2 regions of the Candidatus Enterococcus dunnyi genome follow, and region 2 is predicted to be linked to the other one. Evidence: a T-box and tRNA genes for the amino acid it is inferred to sense, from the RefSeq annotation. Region 2 holds a T-box; the other holds one or more tRNA genes.

Region 1 (10,787 bases), 1.6 Mb from region 2:
AAAGAAACGGCTGAAACAAAAGAAGCAGCAGCAAAAATCACGATCGTTTTAATAGAAGATGAAAAAGAATTTGCTAAAAAAGAGGTAGCAGTTGATAAAAATGAATCATTACAAACGGTGATGGAGAAAAATTTCAAAGTTGAGATGGATAAAGATTTTATAGTTGGTATCGATGGACATAAGCAAGATGCCAAAGCAAGCAAATACTGGTTATACGATGTGGATGGTAAGCAGCCCGATGTTGGAGCAGTTGAGTATTTTCCTAAAGATGGTGAAACGATCACTTGGAGCTTGAACAAGTTATAGCACGTTTTAAAAAGGCAGCAAGGAGGAAATCAGGGTGAAAAAAGCAATTTTTATTGGTTCGGTCGGGTGTGGGAAAACGACTCTTTCTCAAAAACTTAAAGGAGAGGAATTGGCGTACAATAAAACGCAGGCGATTGAATTTCATGATCAAATCATTGATACACCAGGTGAATTTATTCAGCATCGTAATTATTATAGTGCGCTATTGACCACAGCTGTGGAAGCCGAACTAATTGTACTGATGGCTAGTGCAGTTGAAAAAAGACAAACCTTTTCACCACTATTTGCTTCAGCTTTTGCAAAGCCGTGTATCGGAATCATCACCAAGATCGATTTAGCCACTGAAGAAGACTTGAAGCAAACGAAAAGACAGCTTGAGCTGGCTGGTGCGAAAAAGATCTTTATGATCTCTGCTGTTGAAGATCAGGGCATCGATGAATTGCTTGCTTATCTAGAGTCAGACGGAGGGGATATAAATGAAACTTTACACTAAAACAGGTGACAAAGGCCAAACAAAAATCATTGGCGGTGAAACAAGAAGCAAAGCTTCTGATCGAGTGGAGGCCTATGGAACCATTGATGAGTTGAACTCACTACTCGGCTATACGATCAGCCAAATGCAAACATATCGTGAAATAAAAAAAGAATTGGAAGAAATCCAGCAAATTCTATTCGACTGTGGAACAGATTTGGCGACGCCGACTAGCGCAAAAGGCTATCGAACAAAACCAGCCTCTACTCTTTGGTTGGAAGAAAAAATCGATAAATATGCAGAAGTACCGCCAGCGCTTACGGAATTTATTTTGCCAGGCGGCTGTCCAGTTGCAAGCTTATTGCATATGGCTCGAACTGTTGCCAGACGAGCAGAACGCTGTGTTGTTCGTGTACAGGAACAAGAAGAAATCAATTTGGATGCACTGATTTTTTTGAACCGTTTATCTGATTATTTTTATGCAGTAGCAAGATTTATCAATTTCCGTGAAGGACGAGAAGATATTCGTTATCGCCGCAATACGCAAGTTTTTCATTCTTAAAAAAAGTGTCCAAACCCTGACAAGCTGTTGTCAGGGTTTCTTTGTTACTATGAGTTTATCAGTCACAGGACTGAACAATAAAGGAGTGAACTAAATGAACACAACAGAAGCATTTAAAAAAATCATGATGGAACAAACTGAAATTGCACTGGCGACTAGTGTGAAAGAAAGACCGAATGTTCGGATCGTTAATTTCTTTTACGACCAAGAAAAAGGGTGCTTGTTTTTCTCGACGTTTAAAGGAAATCAGAAAGTAACTGAATTTGCTGCTAATAACATTGTTGCTTTCACAACGATCCCAAAAGAGAATACCAATCATGTTCGAGTTCAGCAGGCTCAAGTGAAAAGAAGCTCTCTTTCTGTTTATGACACAGTAGATCGATGGGTCGAAAAAATTCCCAGCTATGCAGAAAATATCGAACAAGCAGGTGATATGCTGGAGTTATATGAAGTTCATTTCACAGAAGCGATCGTGATTTTAGGAATGAATAGTAAAGAAACGATTCACCTATAAGAAAAGAGGAAAGAAGATGAAGTATTGGATCGGTGTTGCATCAGAAGATCATGTAGGAATCGGTGTATCAGGCGGATTTGCTCAGCTTTGTCATGGAAAAGGAGCACCGTTGAATAGAATGAATGAAGGAGACTGGCTAATTTATTATGCGCCTAAGAAAAGCTTGAAAACACAAGTGCCTTCTCAACGATTTATTGCAATCGGACAAATTTTAGCGGGTGCTGCCTATCCTTTTGAAATGGAGCCTGACTTCATTCCTTTTAGAAAAAATGTAGCGTATATAAAACAAATCACCCCTCTGCCATTAAAAGCGGTAAAGGATTTTCCTTTATGGCAGGAATACCGCGCACGATTGAGGTTTGGACATTTTGAAATCCCGGAAGAATTATTTACGTTTATTTCATCTCAAATGATCGAAGAATAATGAATTAAAAGAGCCGCAACAAAACGGATACTTAGTTTTGTTTGGGTTCTTTTTTTGAGTAAATCGATTTGCTAAAGCAAACGTTATTTTGTAAGCTATAATAAAGTAATAAGTAAGCAGATAGGAGGATGAAAATGAAAGACTATCTTTATGCGATCAGTGATATTCATGGAGAATATGAATTATTTAAAGGACTGATTGATTATTTCGATCCAAAAGTGCATCAATTAGTTCTGATCGGAGATCTTAATGATCGTGGTCCAAAAACTAAGGAGAGCTTTTTGCTTGGAAAAGAATTGGTTGAAAAGTATCAGGCTATCTATCTTAGAGGAAATCATGAAGAATATTTTCTTCAGTTTTTGAATCAGCCAGAGGACTGGTTTACCAGCTATGTGCGTAATGGCGGGAAAGAAACGATGGAAAGTCTGCTTCATAAAGGAGCGACAGAGGAATACTCACCAACAGAGATTGCAATGATGATCCGCAGCCGCTACAAAGAGCTGATCGAGTTTTTAAAAGAACGTCCTCTATATTTCGAATGGAAAAACTATCTATTTGTTCATGCTGGTGTTGATTTAGCCAAAAAGGATTGGCGTGAAACAAGCCCACATGATTTCATCTGGATCCGAGACGCTTTTCATCAGGGAAAAAATAATACAGGAAAGACAATTGTTTTTGGACACACAATCACGCCGATGCTGCACGGAGATATGGAAACGACAGATTTGTGGATCTCAGATCATAAAATCGGCATCGATGGGGGCGCTGTTTTTGGCGGTTCAGTTCATGGAGTTATTTTTAACGAGAGAGGCATTGTTCAAGATATCGAGCTTCAAAATAGGCAAGGACCTTGGCAACCAACTTTTTAAGCGAAAGATGATTAAAAATAAATATTAGAAAAGAGCTCGCAACAAATGGAATACTGAATGCAATACGAGATAAATGAAATAAGGGTAAGAAACAATCGTTTAAAGTCGACTAAAATCTGGTTTCTATCACCAGTAATAGAATTTTTGAGTGCAGGATAAAGCAGAATAACTGATTTGTCTTGCACTAGATTTTTAGTTAAGAAATCTTTAGAAAAATGAACTAAGAAGTGTAAGATTCCCGCCATTTTCTAGGTTTCCACCGTAAAATATGCTAGAATAAAAGAGTATGTTAATGAAAAGAGGTATGGAATTTATGGCGGAAGCGTATAACCAAGAGGTAGTGAACCTGCTTCAAAAAGAACTGACAGATTACCGTTCAAAACAAATTACAACAGTGCTGACTTTATTAAGTGAAGGAAACACTGTTCCTTTTATTGCTCGTTATCGAAAAGAGATGACTGGCAGTTTAGATGAAGTACAGATCCGTGAAATCGACGAACGTTACACTTACTTAGGCAATTTAGAAAAGCGTAAAGAAGAAGTCCTACGCTTAATTGAAGAACAAGGAAAATTAACAGAAGAATTAGCGAAAGCCATTCAAAAAGCTGCAAAAATGCAGCAAGTCGAAGATCTTTATCGTCCGTATAAACAAAAACGCCGTACAAAAGCGACGATCGCAAAGGAAAAAGGCTTAGAGCCATTAGCAGATTGGTTGATGAGCTTTCCAAAAACAGCAGATGTCACTGTAGAAGCACAAAAATATGTCGATGATGAAAAAGAAGTAGATTCACCAGAGGCAGCATTACTAGGTGCACATGAAATCATCGCAGAACGAGTAAGTGATGAACCTAAATTCCGCAGCTGGATTCGTGATTTTACTTTTAATCAGGGGCAATATATCAGTGTCGTCAAAGATCAGAAAAAAGATGAAAAAGCCGTCTATGAAATGTATTATGATTTTTCTGAGCCTGTAAAAAGGATGGTCTCACACCGTGTTTTAGCAACGAATCGTGGTGAAAAAGAAGATATCTTGAAAGTCTCATTGTTCGTTGATGAAGAAAAAATTCAAAACTACCTAGAACGTCAGTTGATATCGGATAACCAATCACCAACTGCTCCTTATGTAGAAGCTGCCTTTTTAGACAGCTATAAACGGTTTATAGGTCCAGCAATCGAGCGGGAAATTCGCAATGAATTGACAGAAAAAGCAGATGAGCAGGCGATTTCGATCTTTGGTGAAAATCTGCGTAATCTTCTATTGCAGCCGCCATTGAAAGGCAAAGTTGTGTTAGGCTTTGACCCAGCTTATCGTACGGGATGTAAAATGGCTGTAGTAGACGCTACAGGAAAAGTTTTAGCCATTCAAGTCATTTATCCTCATAAGCCAGCTTCAGGTGAAAAACGAGCGGCAGCTGGTTCGATTTTCAACAAGTTGATCGAAGAACATCAAGTAGAAATGGTAGCGATCGGTAATGGAACAGCCAGCCGTGAATCAGAATTGTTTGTTGCAGAACAATTGAAACAAATCAAACGCGACGTTTTTTATGTGATCGTCAATGAAGCAGGTGCCTCAGTATATTCTGCAAGTGAAGTGGCACGAACTGAATTTCCTGATTTACAGGTCGAAGAAAGAAGTGCAGTAAGTATTGCCAGACGTTTACAGGATCCATTGGCAGAGCTAGTGAAAATCGATCCAAAAGCAGTCGGAGTGGGTCAATATCAACATGATGTGTCTCAAAAACGCTTAGCAGAACAGTTGGATTTCGTTGTAGAGACTGCAGTCAACCAAGTAGGAGTCAATGTAAATACAGCTAGTCCGCAATTATTACAGCATATTTCTGGCTTAAATAAAACGACTGCCCAAAATATCGTAACTTACCGTGATGAAAATGGCGCATTTACTGCTCGTAACCAAGTCAAAAAAGTGCCGCGTTTAGGACCAAAAGCGTATGAACAAGCAATCGGCTTCTTGCGTATTCCAAACGGAAAAAATATTTTAGATAATACAGGTATCCATCCAGAAAGCTATGATGCTGCAAAAGCAATTTTAGAAAAAGCAGGAATCAAACTGACAGAGCTTGGTACCTCAGAGGCCGCCCAAGGACTTAAGCATTTATCATTGGAACAAGTAGAATCAGAATTGGCTGTCGGAAGTGAGACGCTAAAAGATATCGTTGCAGCATTGATTCAGCCAGGACGAGACATGCGTGACGAAATGCCGGCGCCACTATTAAGAAAAGATGTTTTGTCTATGGAAGATCTAAAATCAGGTATGGAACTGCAAGGTACTGTTCGTAATGTGATCGATTTTGGCGCGTTTGTAGATATCGGTGTGAAACAGGATGGTTTAGTGCACATTTCTAAACTTAGTACTAAATTTGTGAAACACCCGACGGATGTCGTTGCAGTAGGTGATGTGGTCACTGTTTGGGTAGAAGCTGTCGATACGAAGAAAGGGCGCATCAGCTTAACGATGCTGCCGCAAACTGAAAGGAAAGAGTGATCTTGAACAGTTCTTCAAAAGAATATCGTTCAGATAATGATGAAATGAATGATCAGCGACTGCAAGAGTTAGTTGAAAGAATCTCTTTAGCTGATTTTGGTAAACCGTTCTGTCATCAGGCATATTTTAATCGACGACTGAAGACAACTGGCGGACGCTATCATTTACAGTCACATAACATCGATTTTAATCCGAAAGTTTTTGAACGTTACGGAGAACCAGAATTAGTGAATGTGATCAAGCATGAATTGTGTCATTACCATCTTCATTTAGAAGGTAAAGGGTATCAGCATAAAGATGCAGAATTTAAAGCACTATTGAAACAGACCGGAGGCAGCCGCTATGTTCGGCCGCTGGTAGAGCAAAAACCACAGTCGTACCATCAATACCAATGTGAAAAATGCCAAACTTTGATATTACGTAAACGTAGAATCAATACACAGCGATTTGTCTGCGGAAAGTGTCGTGGAAAACTAATTGAACTATGATTATGATCTTAGTTTCCTCCCAAGGGTTTCAACGCTTAGTGCTCTAGCACATAGAATTTTGCTAGCTTCACTGGTGAAACGTTATACGCTAGCTGATGTAATCAAAGCATAGCTTGATGGTTGCTTTTGTTTTTACCATTTATTCGTTTTTAAAGGACTGGGTCGTAACTCGTAAAGTTATGTCCCAGTTCCTGTCTTATATAAAAAGGAGAGAGACGATGATACAGTATTGGAATACAGTCATTGAGTATCTATCTGCTAAAGAAAAAATCGAAGGCACCTATGACCTGACAATTTTAGCTGGAAATAGTTTGCCGTATCTGGCAGATGAGTTGATTCACTTGTACGAGAGTAAGCGTACCTCTAAAGTCATGGTGGTCGGCGGAGTCGGACATGCCACGCCCTTTTTAGCAAAAAACTTCGAAGATCAAGGAGTCAAAGTAGGAGCTACGAGTGAAGCGGAGATGTACATCACCTATTTTAAAGAAAGATATGGTTTGTCCGAAACACTATTTTTGACAGAGACCCGCTCAAAAAATTCAGGTGAAAATGCCCGCTTTTCATTAGCAAAAATTAGAGAACATGATTTAGCCCCTCAACGTGTGCTGCTATTGGAAGACCCTATTCTGCAAAGAAGGCTTAGAGCTACTTTTGAGAAAGAATGGCGAGGATCAGGCAGTCAATTTACAAATGCAGTACCACTTATTCCATATATTAAAACGATCGATACCTCCTTGACCTTTGAAGCCAAGCAACTGAACGGTCTTTGGACAAAAGACTATTTTCTCTCACTAGTTTTAGGTGAAATCCCTCGTTTGAGAGATGATCGTAATGGTTATGGTCCAAAGGGAGCAGGCTATATAGAATCGCTAGAAATTCCGACAGAAGTCCTGTCTGCCTATGAAAAATTGAGTGATCATTATCATTATGAGTACGTACGCTAAAAAAGGAGTGAGAACATGCGCAGAAAAGAGTTCGAGGTAGTCAACAAAGAAATCATTGATGAAATTTTAGACGAAGCTCATGTCGCGAGATGAGCATTTTTTGATCAAGAGTTTCCTTATATCGTCCCTGTAAATTTTGGCTACGAATGGATCGAAGAACGATTGTTTATATATGTTCATGGCGCACGACAAGGGAAAAAACTCTCACTACTAAAAGCAAACCCCAAGATCGGTTTTGAGATGGATTGTCGTCATAAGCTGATTACAGCTGATGACGCAGCAAAGTATACCTATCATTATAGAAGTATCATTGGGCAAGGAATAGCCACTATTTTAATTGATTTAGAGCGTAAACGACATGCTTTATTAAAATTGATGGAGCATGAAACGAAACGAATGGATTTTGATCTATCGGATAAACAAGTTCTAGGAACTGGGCTGATTCAAATCGAGGTCACAAGTTTTACAGCAAAAGAACGCAAGTAGTAGGTCCAACTTACTCTGGGATTGACTTTGATAATTGAGTATTTTATACTAAAAGAGTTCGGCAGATGCGGTTTGCCGAATCTTGTTAGGCGGTCATGGCGGAATGGCAGACGCGCCAGCTTGAGGGGCTGGTGGGAGTACTCCCGTGGAAGTTCGAGTCTTCTTGGCCGCATCATTCAGTGGTAAACCTTGATGTGATAAGGTTTATCACTCTTTTTTTATTTCTTCCTAAAAGTTCTGATGTGATATTTTTTAGAGAACTATTGTAATCGATTACGTTAATTACTCTAATTTTTTGTTGGATCCCTCTTGGAGATAGACATAGTATTTAATAAAAACATTGAAGTTCTAAAACTATCTGGAATTGTTTTTAAAGTTGCACTATAGTTGGTATTCACATTAGTAAAATTTAGTATTTAAAAGGATATGTAATTGAAGAAATAGAATCAACAACAGAAGCTATGAAGAAATTAGATTTGAATGGAAAAAATTATAGTATACATAGTTGGTCAATTGTGATTTTTAAATTTGCTGATGCAAAATGTGTATATGATAATCCTAATGCTGTACTTGCATTGCAACAGGAAATTAATAACGTAGTTTAATATAATAATACTAAATAGGAGAAGATAGTATGTTGTAAAGTATACTATCCCTTTTTTTATCCATAAATCAGTAATAATATTTAAAATTGAATAACGAAAATGTAATATATAACTATCTATTGCATCCTACTTTTGGTAAAATAAATCTTGATTAAGGTGTAAATAAATTTCATCCTGTTTAGGAGGAGAAAGTATTTTGAAAAAATTGTATTTATTTATAGGAGGACTAATGATAATGAGTGGATTAACTGGATGTGAAAAAAAAAATAAAGCAGAAATTGAACAAAGTTTTGATAAGGTATTAGCAATGTATCCAACACCAAATCTGGAAAGTTTCTACGATATGGAAGGCTACCGAGATGATGAGTTTGATAAGAATGACAAGGGGGTTTGGGTGTTAAATTCTGACTTTTCAATGAGTAAAACAGAAGAAGGAGATTTATTCACAGAAGGTATGTTACTAAGGATTAATAGAAATACAAGAAAAGCGAAAGGGTTTTATTATACTAGAAAAATTTCTAACGATTTAAGTAAGCCTATTGAGAAAGAAAAGTATCCAGTTATATACGATGGTAGTGGTTTTCATTTATTAGGAGATGTACAAGAGGAAGAAATTAAAAAGAAGGTTGAAAAATTCAAGTTCTTTGTCCAGTATGGAAACTTTGATAAATTAGATAAATATAAAAATATAAAAAAAATGTATAATCCGGAAGTTCCAATGTATGAATTAGAATATCAATTGACAAATGAAGATTCCAATGTCCAAGCATTGAGAAGCAATTATGATATTGTAACAGATGAATCACCTACTTTGTTGTTGAAAGGAACTGGGGACTTAGAAGGTAACTCGGTTGGTTATAAACAGTTAGAATTTAGATTTGATAAAAAATTAAGTATATTTTTCACAGATTCTATTGATTTTCAACCTCTTTCTGAGGAGGATTTAACAAGTGAGTAAATATGAAGTCAAAGATAAAGGGATAAAAAAAGATACTGAAGCAACCAGTGCGGTATCAACAATTTCTTATGAAGTAGAAAATGCATTACTTAATAACATACCTTTAAAAGAGGTTCAGGGGCAAATTGATACATTACAAGAAAAAGGGAAATTTCCTTCTAATCTCCAACTAGTAGATGCATTCTACGACTCTAAAACAAGTTCAAGTGGTGTAGCATTTCTAGATAACAATACAGGAAAAGTAGTGGTTGGTTTTGCAGGTACTAACTTTGATAATGGTTTTTTTGGAGAAGGTTCTAAAGATGTTGGGCAATGGGGGAATATAGCCTTTAAAGGAGACGGTCCTTCGTCAGCATATTTTGATGCTAGTAACAAGTTTATGAACGATTTAAAAGCAAATGGCTACGATATTGATACAGTTACGGGGCACTCTTTAGGCGGAAGAAATGGAACTATTATGGGTATGGCGCATAATGTACCGAATATCATTCTTTACAATTCTGCACCGTTGATGAATGTTTTAACGAGTGTTCCGACAAAAGGAAATTTATCGAATGCAAAAGAACTTGAGAAATTGTTAAGTGGTTATAAGGGGAATATTATTTATTTTGTATCCGAAGATGATCCATTAAATAAAGTTTCTGGAATAGGTGGGAGTGTCTATCCAGGGAAGATTATTGTTATAAAAAATGGGAAAGCCCATGAAATCACTGGTTTTTTAACAAAAAAAGAACAAGAATTTATTCGTCAACATACACCTGATTTAAATAAAATTTATATAGCTCAACAAAAAGTTCAAACAGATACTCGGAGTAAATTAAAAGCATTGGATGTGTTACGGGCAAAGCTTTTAAAAAGCGGAGGAGGTCTGTCTGCTTCAGAAGAAATTTATTTGGATGCGTCCGAAGCACTGATATTAACACAAGGAATGAGTAAAACTCTTCAAATTGAAATAGATGATATCAAAAAAATGTATCGGGAAGCAAAGAAAGATTCCGATAAATTATGGACTGATACGTTGAAAACAGCCGACTCCATAGGCTCTACATTACATCAAGGAGAAGTATTAGATTCTTTAAGTGGTGGTGGTGCAACAGAGCCAATTGTTCGAATAGAACCAAAAGAAGAATATGAACAAAAAATATCAGAATTATCTTCAATACAACAAGAATACTATGAATTAATTGGTCAAATACAATCATCTATAAATAAACAAGTAGAAACAGACCAAGAGTTAGCGAGACAAATAGGAGGATAAACTCTCATGGAGAGAACATATATAAACATATTATCAGAGCTAGAATCAGAGTATGAAAAGAACCAAAGAAAGATTGAAGAAGAGATAGAAGAAGCTTTTTATGAAAAGCAAAAATTTAGTCGTGAGTTAGAAAATCTTGCAGAAAATTATCGCTATCATTATCAGCAAGCAGAATATAGCGAACCAGTAAATATGAGCAGAATCTATCATTTATTAGAACAATGTAAAGATGATGGGGATAGGGTTGTTAATCAGGCAATGAAAGAACTAGAAAATAAACAAGAAGAAAATACGATTCATTATAAGAAACAACCCCGATTAATAGAAGATGAACTTACTCTTTTTAAAGAAAAGGAGCGGAAAAAAGAAAATGAGCAGTGAAAAAATGAAATTAGAGT
Region 2 (10,787 bases):
AATCGGATTACTTCCTCTTCACTATAATTTCTTTTGCAGTCAATAACAAGACTTTGCGAAAAAAATCAGCCTAAGGTAAAGAGGGATATCAGACCTGAGACCTAGATTTTGCAGAGAAAAAAATTAGGGTATAAAATGAGTAAAAGATCCCAAAAAAAGAAAGGAAAAAAGAACATTTAAATGATCGGACGGAGAAGTATATATTAAAAAAATATTCTATTTTCAGCTGAAAAAGGGTATACTATAATTCAAGGTATACTTTTTTAGAAAATTCGGAGGACTTACTATGGAGAAGTACAAACTATCGAGAAAAGAGCGGAGGAAAGCCGAACAAAACAAGCTTGCTGCCGAACAGTTGAAAAAAGGTACGACTGTCTTAAGCTCAGCAATCGTTGTTTCATCGATTGCCGCGCCGATTGCAGCACCTAAAATTGCAGAAGCAACGGAAGAACAAACACCAAATGCTCAGATCAGTTACTCAGAGACACCTACACATACAGGAGACGTTCAATCACAAACGACGACTGACCCTAACGATTCGATGACAGAAGACACTCAGGAAACATCTTCAAGTGAAGAAACAACTGAAACAACAGATTCATCAGAATTAAATACATCAGAAACAACTCAAGGTACTGAGGAAACAACAACTGAAACAACAGAAGATCTGACTGAAACAACTGATTCTTCTACAGATGAGGCTGATGCTCTACCAGAAGTATCTTTACGTTCCTTTGCAGCAACGACAAGAAGCATTAGTCCAAGTGCGTTTATTGCAGAAATTTCCGGACATGCTCGTTCTGTAGCTTCAGCAAACGATTTGTATGCTTCAGTGATGATGGCTCAAGCGATTCTTGAAAGTGATTGGGGCAGAAGCACATTATCTGCTGCACCAAACCATAACCTGTTTGGAATCAAAGGCAGCTATCAAGGACAGTCAGTTACGATGCAAACCTGGGAAGTCTATAACGGACAGTGGGTTCAGGTGAATGCTGCATTTAGAAAATATCCTTCCTATTCAGAATCATTCAGCGATAATGCCTATGTGCTGAAAAATACGTCATTTCAATCCGGCGTTTATTATTATTCAGGTGCATGGAAAAGTAATACCAATTCATACAGAGATGCCACTGCATGGCTGACAGGACGTTATGCAACAGATCCAAGCTATAATACAAAATTGAATAATATTATTACGACATACAATTTGACACAGTATGATACACCAGCAACTGGTGGTAATACGGGCGGAAACAATAATAACGGAAATACTGGCGGCAATACAGGTGGAAGTTCAGGTAATACCGGCAACACAGGAAATACAAGCAGTCAAAATGTGACTCATACAGTAAAATCTGGAGACAGTCTTTGGGCCTTGGCCGCTCAATATGGCACATCTGTCGCAAATATCAAAAGCTGGAATGGATTATCTAGTGATATGATCTATGTTGGTCAAAAATTGATCGTCAAAAAAGGCTCTGGAAGTACAAGTGGCGGAAATACTGGCGGTAATAGCGGCTCGACAGGCAATACTGGTAATTCCGGCAACACGAGCACATCAAATACGTACTATACAGTAAAATCTGGTGATTCACTGTGGGCAATCGCAAATGCGAATGGCACAAGTGTTGCAAATATCCGTCAATGGAATAATTTAAGTGGCGATATGATTTATCCAGGTCAAAAGTTAATTGTCAAAAAAGGTTCTGGAAATACGAACAGTGGGAATAGTGGTTCGACAGGAAACACTGGCAACTCAAACAATTCTGGCAACACAGGTACTTCAAATTCCACGTACACAGTAAAATCCGGTGACTCATTATGGGCAATCGCAAATTCAAATGGTGTGAGTATCGCAAACTTACGTCAGTGGAATAATTTAAGTGGCGATATTATTTACCCAGGTCAAAAATTGATTGTGAAAAAAGGTTCTGGGTCTGCCAGCAGCAACAATAACTCATCAAGTAATACAGGTAGCTCAAGTACTAACTCTGGTTCAACAACTGGTTCTTACACAGTAAAATCTGGTGATTCATTATGGGCGATAGCGAGTGCAAACGGTACGAGTGTTGCCAATCTGCGCCAGTGGAATAATTTGAGCGGAGATATGATCTATCCAGGTCAAAAATTGATTGTCAAAAAAGGCGGTAGTTCAACAAGCTCATCTTCTTCATCAAGTAATCAAGGGAATACCCAAAGTGCAGGCGCGCATAAAGTGAAAAGCGGCGATACTTTATGGGGACTTGCTCAAAAATACAATACAAGTGTTCAAAAAATCAAACAGCTGAATGGTTTATCCAGTGACGTGATTTATATTGGTCAGCAATTAAAAGTTAAATAAAACAATTGAATTTCTAGTAGAAGTTTGATAGTATGAGAACACATAATTGATTCATAAACAGTGAAAAGGAATAGTAGAAAGAACCATGTTTTAGAGAGCGTATGGCTGGTGAAAATACGTACAGAAGCTTTTGAACTCGCCTTTGAGTTATTTTACTGAACAAATGAAAGAAGTACAGGGGAACTCTGTCATTTCTTTTCATTCTAATTAAGTAAGATCGGTGACGGCCGTTATAACGTTTGAGGCTTGTATAATACAAGTGAACTTAGGTGGTACCACGTTGCTTATCAAACGTCCTATAGGAAATATTTCCTATGGGACGTTTTTGTTGTGAATCACTACGACTGGCTTCGCCAGAGTAGATGATGAACAATACTTGGCGACCAAAGGGAGCGAAGTTACCGTACTAGTGAATCACAGCACTTCGATCAGAGGAAAGGTTAGAGACTGCGCACCTGAGAAACAAAAGCTAAAAAATCGACCTTATCAAAGCCGATGATGCACAATACATGGCGACCAAAGGGAGCGAAGTTACCATACTAGAGAATCACAGCACTTCGATCAGAGGAAAATTTCAAGAGCTACATACCTGAGGAACAAAAGCCAAAAAAATTGGCAACATCAGAGCTGATGATAGAGAATAAATTATGTGGGAAGCACAAATCTTTTACAATCTGGCTCTGCAGACTGATCGAATCATATTTTTCAAGGACAAAAGCACGACCACCAGTTAAAAAAGGATAAAAAAGTTATTTATAAATAGGAGGAGAAAACATCGTGAGTTACGATCACAAGAAGATTGAAAAAAAATGGCAAAAATATTGGGCGAAAAACAATAGCTTTATCACCCACGATGATCCAAACAAAAAGAAATTTTATGCACTGGATATGTTTCCATATCCATCAGGTCAAGGACTGCACGTAGGACATCCAGAGGGCTATACAGCTACAGATATTTTATCTCGGATGAAACGAAGCCAAGGATATAGCGTTTTACATCCAATGGGATGGGATGCTTTTGGTTTACCAGCAGAGCAATATGCGCTAGATACAGGAAATGATCCAGCTGAATTCACAAAGAAAAATATTGAAACCTTTAAACGTCAAATCAACTCATTAGGTTTTAGTTACGACTGGAATCGTGAGATCAATACGACTGATCCGGAATATTATAAATGGACACAGTGGATTTTTACTAAGCTGTATGAACATGGTTTAGCTTATGAAGCAGAAGTTGCAGTAAACTGGGTACCTGAACTTGGAACAGTTATTTCTAACGAAGAAGTGATCGATGGCAAAAGTGAGCGCGGCGGATATGATGTCGTCAGAAAACCAATGCGTCAATGGATGCTGAAAATAACGGCTTATGCAGATCGTTTGTTAGATGATCTAGAACTAGTGGACTGGCCGGAAAGTATCAAAGATATGCAGCGTAACTGGATCGGTCGCTCAGAAGGTGCGAATGTTACCTTTAAAGTAGATGGAACGAATGAAGAATTTACTGTTTTTACAACAAGACCTGATACATTATTTGGTGCAACCTATACGGTGTTAGCTCCAGAGTTAGCATTAGTAAAACAAATAACTACACCAGAACAAAAAGAAGCTGTTGAAGCTTATATCGATGCTGCATCGAAAAAATCTGACTTGAATCGAACGGATTTGGCCAAAGAAAAAACTGGCGTCTTTACGGGTGCGTATGCAGTAAATCCAGTTAATGGTGCGAAAATCCCAATTTGGATCGCAGATTATGTACTGGCTTCATATGGAACGGGAGCAATCATGGCTGTTCCGGCACATGATGAACGTGACTATGAATTCGCTAAAACATTTGGTATCGAAATCATTCCAGTATTAGCTGGTGGAAATATTGCAGAAGCAGCATTCACAGGAGATGGTACTCATATCAACTCAGGCTTTTTAGATGGTTTGAATAAAGAAGAAGCCATCGCTAAAATGAATGACTGGCTGGAAGAAAATCAAGTAGGGAAAAAAGAAATCAGTTATCGTCTACGTGACTGGTTGTTCTCACGTCAACGTTATTGGGGTGAGCCAATCCCGGTGATCCATTGGGAAGATGGCACAACAACCACTGTACCTGAAGAAGAATTACCACTAAGATTGCCAAAAACAGACGACATCAAACCAAGTGGTACAGGAGAATCTCCTTTAGCTAACATCACTGAATGGGTCAATGTCGTTGATCCGGAAACAGGTAAAAAAGGTAAACGGGAAACCAATACTATGCCGCAATGGGCCGGTAGTTCATGGTACCATTTGCGTTATGTTGATCCGCACAATAAAAAAGCACTTGCTGATTATAAAAAATTGGAACGTTGGTTGCCTGTAGATATTTATATCGGTGGAGCGGAACATGCTGTATTGCATCTACTATATGCTCGTTTCTGGCATAAATTCTTGTACGATATCGGGGTAGTGCCTACTAAAGAGCCTTATCAAAAATTGTACAACCAAGGAATGATTCTAGGCCAAAGCTTCCGTGATAGCCGTGGCGCTCTTGTTCCTACAAATATGGTCGAAAAACGGGATAATGTTTGGGTGAACATCGAAACAGGAGAAGAGCTGGAAGAAGCACCGGCAAAAATGAGTAAATCATTGAAAAATGTGGTGAATCCTGACGATGTCATTGAAAAATATGGTGCGGATACTCTTAGAATGTATGAAATGTTCATGGGGCCTTTAGATGCATCGATTGCTTGGAGCGAGAATGGATTAGAAGGCAGCCGTAAATTCTTAGATCGTGTATGGCGTTTGATCGTTGATGAGGATGATAAGATGCGTGATCGGATCACAACGGTCAATGATGGTCGCTTAACAAAAGTCTATAACCAAACAGTGAAAAAAGTTACGGAAGATATGGAGAATCTGCATTTCAACACAGCTATTTCTCAATTGATGGTTTTTGTGAATGAAGCGAATAAAGTTGATGTATTGCCTTATGAGTATATCGAAGGTTTTGTTCAACTTTTAGCGCCAATTGCGCCTCATATCGGTGAAGAACTTTGGGCAATCTTAGGAAATGAAGAAAGTTTAACGAATGCACCGTGGCCAACATATGATGAAGCAGCCTTAGTTGAAGATGAAGTTGAAGTCGTATTCCAAGTCAATGGAAAAGTTCGAGCAAAATTAAATGTTCCTAGAGGAATGAGTAAAGAAGAACTGGAAGAAAAAGCATTAGCGGCTGAAGAAATACAATCGTTTATTGAAGGAAAAACAGTTCGTAAAGTGATTGTCGTTCCTGAGAAGCTAGTGAATATCGTAGCGAATTGAGTAATAGAGTAAAATCAATAAAAAAGGTCTTGTTTAACAAGGCTTTTTTTATTACTAAAATAGGAATGGAGGGATAGAAATGAAGGTAATCAGTCATATGACATTCATTGTCCATGATTTAGAAAAAGCAACACAGTTTTTTGAACAAATTTTTGGTGCGAAAGAAGTCTATTCCAGCGGAGAAACAACATTTTCGATTGCTAGAGAAAAATTTTTCCTGATCGGAGATCTTTGGATCGCAATTATGGAAGGTGAACCGCTGCCGACAAAAACATACAATCATATCGCTTTTAAGATTGAAGAAGCAGATTATGAGTTGTATTTAGAAAGAATCGATCGATTGGGATTAGAAATAAGAAAAGGTAGAATGCGTGTCGAAGGAGAAGCTAACTCCATTTATTTTTACGATTTTGATAATCATCTGTTTGAGTTGCATACGGGGACATTAGAGGAACGCTTAAAACAGTACCAAAAAAAATAAGTGCGCATTGAAGAACTTCATGATACAATCAATGTATCGATTAAAAAGGTGGTGAATAAGTACGATGGTCAACATGTCAAAAATAACAGCAAGCAATTCATTTATGTTAATGTATCTGGCTTTTTGTCATGTCATTATTTCCAATTTTTTATTCCAAGGCACAAGTGTGTCCAATTTAGGATAATCAATTGAATAAAACAGACCATTCAGACTTATTTACTTAAAGAGTATTCATGATTAAATAACAAGTCGGTGTTAGAAGCATTAGCACTTACAATAGTAGATGACTGTGAAGGTTGAACAAAAATTGTTCAACTTTTTTTGCTTACTTTAAAGTAATGTTCGGAGAAAAATAACTATCTAGAGACTTTTTTGATTTTTTGAATACCGTTTAAAAAATAGAAAATTCAAACCTCAAAGTATAAGCAATCATTTTGTTGATCTGTCTGAATGGCAGAAAGAGGGAAAAATGTTAATACAATTACAAAATATAACTAAAAATTACGGTGGTGTTCCATTATTTGAAGCACTGAACCTGCAAATCGACAAAGGAGAGAAAGTTGGATTGATCGGCAGTAATGGTTCGGGTAAGTCAACACTACTAAAAATAATCACGGGTACCGAATCCCCAGATCTAGGAACTGTCAGCCGTAAGAAAAACAGTAAGATCGGCTACCTAAATCAAATTCCAGAAGCAACAGAACAAGAGGTGAAGCATTATTTATTAGAAACGTTTTCTGCTTTACTTGAGATTCAACAGCAATTGAGTTATTTAGAACAGAAAATGACTGAACCAGAATGTCAATTGGAACAAATTTTAGCTCGATACGGACAAAAACAAGAAGAATTCACTCAAGCGGGCGGCTATGAAATGGAGAATCGTTTAACGATGATCGCAAATGGTTTAATGATCGCTCATCTTTTAGAGAAAAAGGTTTCTGATTTGAGTGGTGGAGAATTAACGATCGTAGCATTAGCAAGAGTTCTATTACAGGAGAATGAGCTTGTTTTATTGGATGAACCGACCAATCATCTTGATGCACAAAGGATCTCGTGGTTGGAAGGATATCTAGCCTACGAAAAGACTGCATATCTGATCGTTTCACATGACCGTTTCTTTTTAGATAATGTTGTTCAAAGAGTCATTGAGTTGGAAGATGGACGAATTCTTGAGTATAAAGGTAATTATTCAGCCTATAAAAAACAAAAAGATGAACAGCTCGAGAAGTTGAGAAAGGACTTTAATGAGCAGGAAAAAGAAGTGAAAAAATTAAAACAGTCGATTCGCCGTTTTCGACAATGGGGTCATGAAGGAGATAACGAGAAGTTTTTCAAAAAAGCAAAACAGCTGGAAAAACGGTTGGAAAAAATCCAAACAATCTCTAAACCAAAAGAAGAATCAAACAAAATTGGGAAGAATTTCAAAGAAACAGACCGTTCAGGGAAAGAAGTGCTTTTATTTAAAGGTGTCAGCAAAAGTTATGGTGATCAGTCTTTATTTACTCAGCTTGATTTCTCATTATTCTGGCAAGAACGTGCTGCTGTTATTGGGGAAAATGGTGTTGGTAAAAGTACTTTACTCAAATTGGCCTTGGACATGGAAAAGCCGGATGATGGCGAAATAAGACATGGAACAAATCTTAAAATCGGCTATTTATCTCAAGTTATTGACTACCAAAAGACAAAACAGACCATCCTCCAGCATTTTAGTGAGAGCTGTTCGCTATTGGAACAAGAAAGTCGCCAGATTCTGTCTAAATATTCATTTTATAAGGACGATGTGACGAAACAGGTTCGCTTTTTGAGTGGTGGTGAAAAAATTCGCCTAGAATTGGCTAAGCTGATGTACAACGAAGTAAATTTTCTTGTATTAGATGAGCCAACGAACCATTTAGATATTGAAACTAGAGAAGAAATCGAAGAGATTTTACAATTATTTAAAGGAACGTTGCTTGTCGTTTCTCATGATCGTTTTTTTCTACAGAAAATGTTTACTACATTTTTTGTGATTGAGGGAAAAGAAATCAGAAAAATAGAAGGAAGTTATATAGAAATCCTAAGTTAATATTTAAAGTGAATTGGCAAGAGATAAAGAGGAGGTAATCCCACTTTATCTCTTCTTTTTAATTTTTTTTTTCACTTTTTGAGCTAAAAGAGAATCGTTATAAAAATAGAAAGAAAAACATAATAAAAAGTTTTGATGATTAAACTTAAAGTTTTATCAAAAACAAATGTAATTATTCAGAAAAAATAAAGAATAACGAAATTAAATTGATATTAATTAGAAATTACAATACAATGATAGTTATAGTAGATTCGTTATAGTTTTGTTTTTTTACAAGAGTAAAGGAGGCAATCGTGAAAAAGAATGTATCGCATGTCTTGATTTATTTTTTGATTCTGCTGATTTTCCCAAGCGATTGGTCCTACGCTTTAGAGGCAGAACCAATACAAGATAAGGAAGAAATAATTACGGAAGAAACTGCTGGATCTTCGGAGCATACAGAGCTATCTTCTGAATCAGCTGACCCTGATTTGGATGAGCATTCAGAAGAAAGTAGTGAAAATTTACCTGTAGATAAAGTAGAAAATAAAGAAATAAACGACAAAAATTTAGAAGAATTTCCATCAGATGATGTTGAATTGGATCAGACAAAGATTTCTCGGGCTGCTGTGCAGGCAGAAGATGGTTTTTGGCTAGTCGATTCAGCTACAACGCTAACAGAGTATTTGAAGGATAGTCAAAAATTAAAATTTCGTCTAACGAATGATCTAAATTTGGGAACTTCGGCTTTTCAATTGAAATCAGGAATGATCATTGATGGAGCAGGGTATACGATCACCTATAATAAAGCAGGTACAGCTGCTCAAGGCTTTTATACTAATCAGGCAGATGCTGTAATTGAGATTCGAAATACGCAGTTTGGTAATCCTGATGGCTCAGGAGCGGTTGGGTATTATGGTATCGTTACTGGCTCTGCTACAAATGTCACACTTATCTATGACTCTATTTCCTACTATTCAAATAATGGACAGATGATCTATAACCCTAACGGTTCGGTCATCATGAGAGGGAATAATACGATCGATCAAAAAGGAACGAGTACATACTCCCAAGAATGGGCAGAGATCAATTATGTAGAAATCGAGAATGGACAAACAACTATTGAACATTCATCGAATCAGACAAGTGCGTTTATTTGGTCGACAGGAACTGCTTCAGGAAATCCTCATGCGAATACCTCGCAAATTGTCGTAAGAGAAAACGCCAAGCTGGATATTAAGACAAACAGCAATATGACTTATGGGACGCTTGCTCCAAGCTATATTGTTGAGAAAAATGCTGTTTTTAATCTGGATAAGGTGACTTTGGCAACAGGCGGAACAAGAAATCAGTTTTTTTATTCATCACAAACACAGCCGGTCAATTTTTCATTTCAGGAAAATGCCAAGGTCAATTTCATTTTACCGCTGCCGATCAACCTAAATACTTCAAAAGGAGGTATGGCAATCGGCAAAGATGCAGAAGTCTCGATCGATGTAGCCAGCGGGGCTATTTTTACAACAGGTTCATCTAGCTCATTCGCTGTGACAATGGATCACTCAAAGAAAGTTGCTTTTTCCAGCACTAGTGCAGGAACGCTTGGACTAAACGGAGCTAGTGGTGTAAAGAACTTAGGTTTTACTAGTGACTATTTACAAAAGGTTGAGACTTTTACAACAAATACAGCTACTTCACCGACGCACGAGATATTGAAACAAGCCTCTGATTTGAGTGTGCAAGGAGCTAATTTTACGAATCTAGCTAGCTCACCGGACCCTTTTGATACTCAAGAAATTGCGGCGTTAAAAGGCGCACAAAAAATCGTTTTTAGCGCATTTGTCGATGTGGCTGACCAATTAAAGCTTACAACAGCGAATGAAACGGCGACATCCGTTACGCTAAAAGGGACATCATTTAACAATGGGAGCCCAGCGTCTAAGGTCAAATTTTATTTATTTACCTCTATAGAAGATTTAAATCAACCGGATAAAGCGAAGCATATTTTATCATTAGACTCTTTTGATGATCAGCAAAATACGATGCTTGAGTCTGCTTATCAAGTGACAGCGACAATGCTAAATCCGAATACAAATTATTGGGCTCAAATGGTTGTGATCAATCAAGCAGGACAAAGTCAATTTTCAGAGTCAGTGTTAGTTACTACAAAGCCGCAATTGGAAAGCCTTGAAGCAAATGTTACAACCACATCAGCGGTTATAGAAGGAGTGCTGTCAAGTGATACAGGCTACTGGACAGATTACTCTTCAGGAGAAGAATCAGGTGTTGGCGGGCAAGCTGCGTATTATGGCGGAAATTATCAACAAGTACAAGTAGAATATAGTACTGATAAGGAATTTGCAGCAGAGGATACGAACGTTCAACTGGCCGATTTATCTGGAGACAAAAATCAGTTGTTTAGAACTAAACTTAAAGGATTAAAAGCAGAAGTGACCTATTATGTACGAGTACGTGTTATTGGTCTTTCTGGAGAAGAAGTGATCTTGGCGTTGGATCCGTTGACCCAATTTACTACCATAGCAGAGATCATCAATGTGGAAGTGCCGATCGAAATGAATTTTCAAACGAGGAACAAAGATCTCGGGACAGCTCAACAAGGACAAATCACTTCG

The links. The T-box of region 2 lies ahead of leuS (leucine--tRNA ligase). A T-box ahead of a tRNA ligase gene usually reads a tRNA of that ligase, here a tRNA-Leu.
Region 1: it has a tRNA-Leu gene. The T-box ahead of leuS (leucine--tRNA ligase) is inferred to sense a tRNA for this amino acid. The anticodon was not compared.

What each region holds. Positions count from the first base shown of each region.
Region 1 is NZ_CP147246.1:682,379-693,165, reverse strand. It holds gene A5889_RS03295 (DUF4430 domain-containing protein) at 1-306, shown strand, start outside; gene A5889_RS03290 (EutP/PduV family microcompartment system protein) at 341-799, shown strand; gene A5889_RS03285 (cob(I)yrinic acid a,c-diamide adenosyltransferase) at 783-1,340, shown strand; gene A5889_RS03280 (pyridoxamine 5'-phosphate oxidase family protein) at 1,435-1,854, shown strand; gene A5889_RS03275 (EVE domain-containing protein) at 1,871-2,278, shown strand; gene A5889_RS03270 (metallophosphoesterase) at 2,413-3,147, shown strand; gene A5889_RS03265 (Tex family protein) at 3,461-5,650, shown strand; gene A5889_RS03260 (SprT family protein) at 5,695-6,138, shown strand; gene A5889_RS03255 (YdcF family protein) at 6,357-7,082, shown strand; partial or broken gene A5889_RS03250 (pyridoxamine 5'-phosphate oxidase family protein) at 7,188-7,568, shown strand; tRNA gene A5889_RS03245 (tRNA-Leu) at 7,658-7,740, shown strand; gene A5889_RS03240 (tandem-type lipoprotein) at 8,370-9,131, shown strand; gene A5889_RS03235 (hypothetical protein) at 9,124-10,389, shown strand; gene A5889_RS03230 (hypothetical protein) at 10,396-10,770, shown strand; gene A5889_RS03225 (hypothetical protein) at 10,760-10,787, shown strand, end outside.
Region 2 is NZ_CP147246.1:2,555,760-2,566,546, forward strand. It holds gene A5889_RS12030 (muramidase family protein) at 287-2,341, shown strand; T-box leader at 2,393-2,643, shown strand; gene leuS (leucine--tRNA ligase) at 3,119-5,632, shown strand; gene fosX (FosX/FosE/FosI family fosfomycin resistance hydrolase) at 5,712-6,113, shown strand; gene abc-f (ribosomal protection-like ABC-F family protein) at 6,583-8,178, shown strand; gene A5889_RS12050 (hypothetical protein) at 8,472-10,787, shown strand, end outside.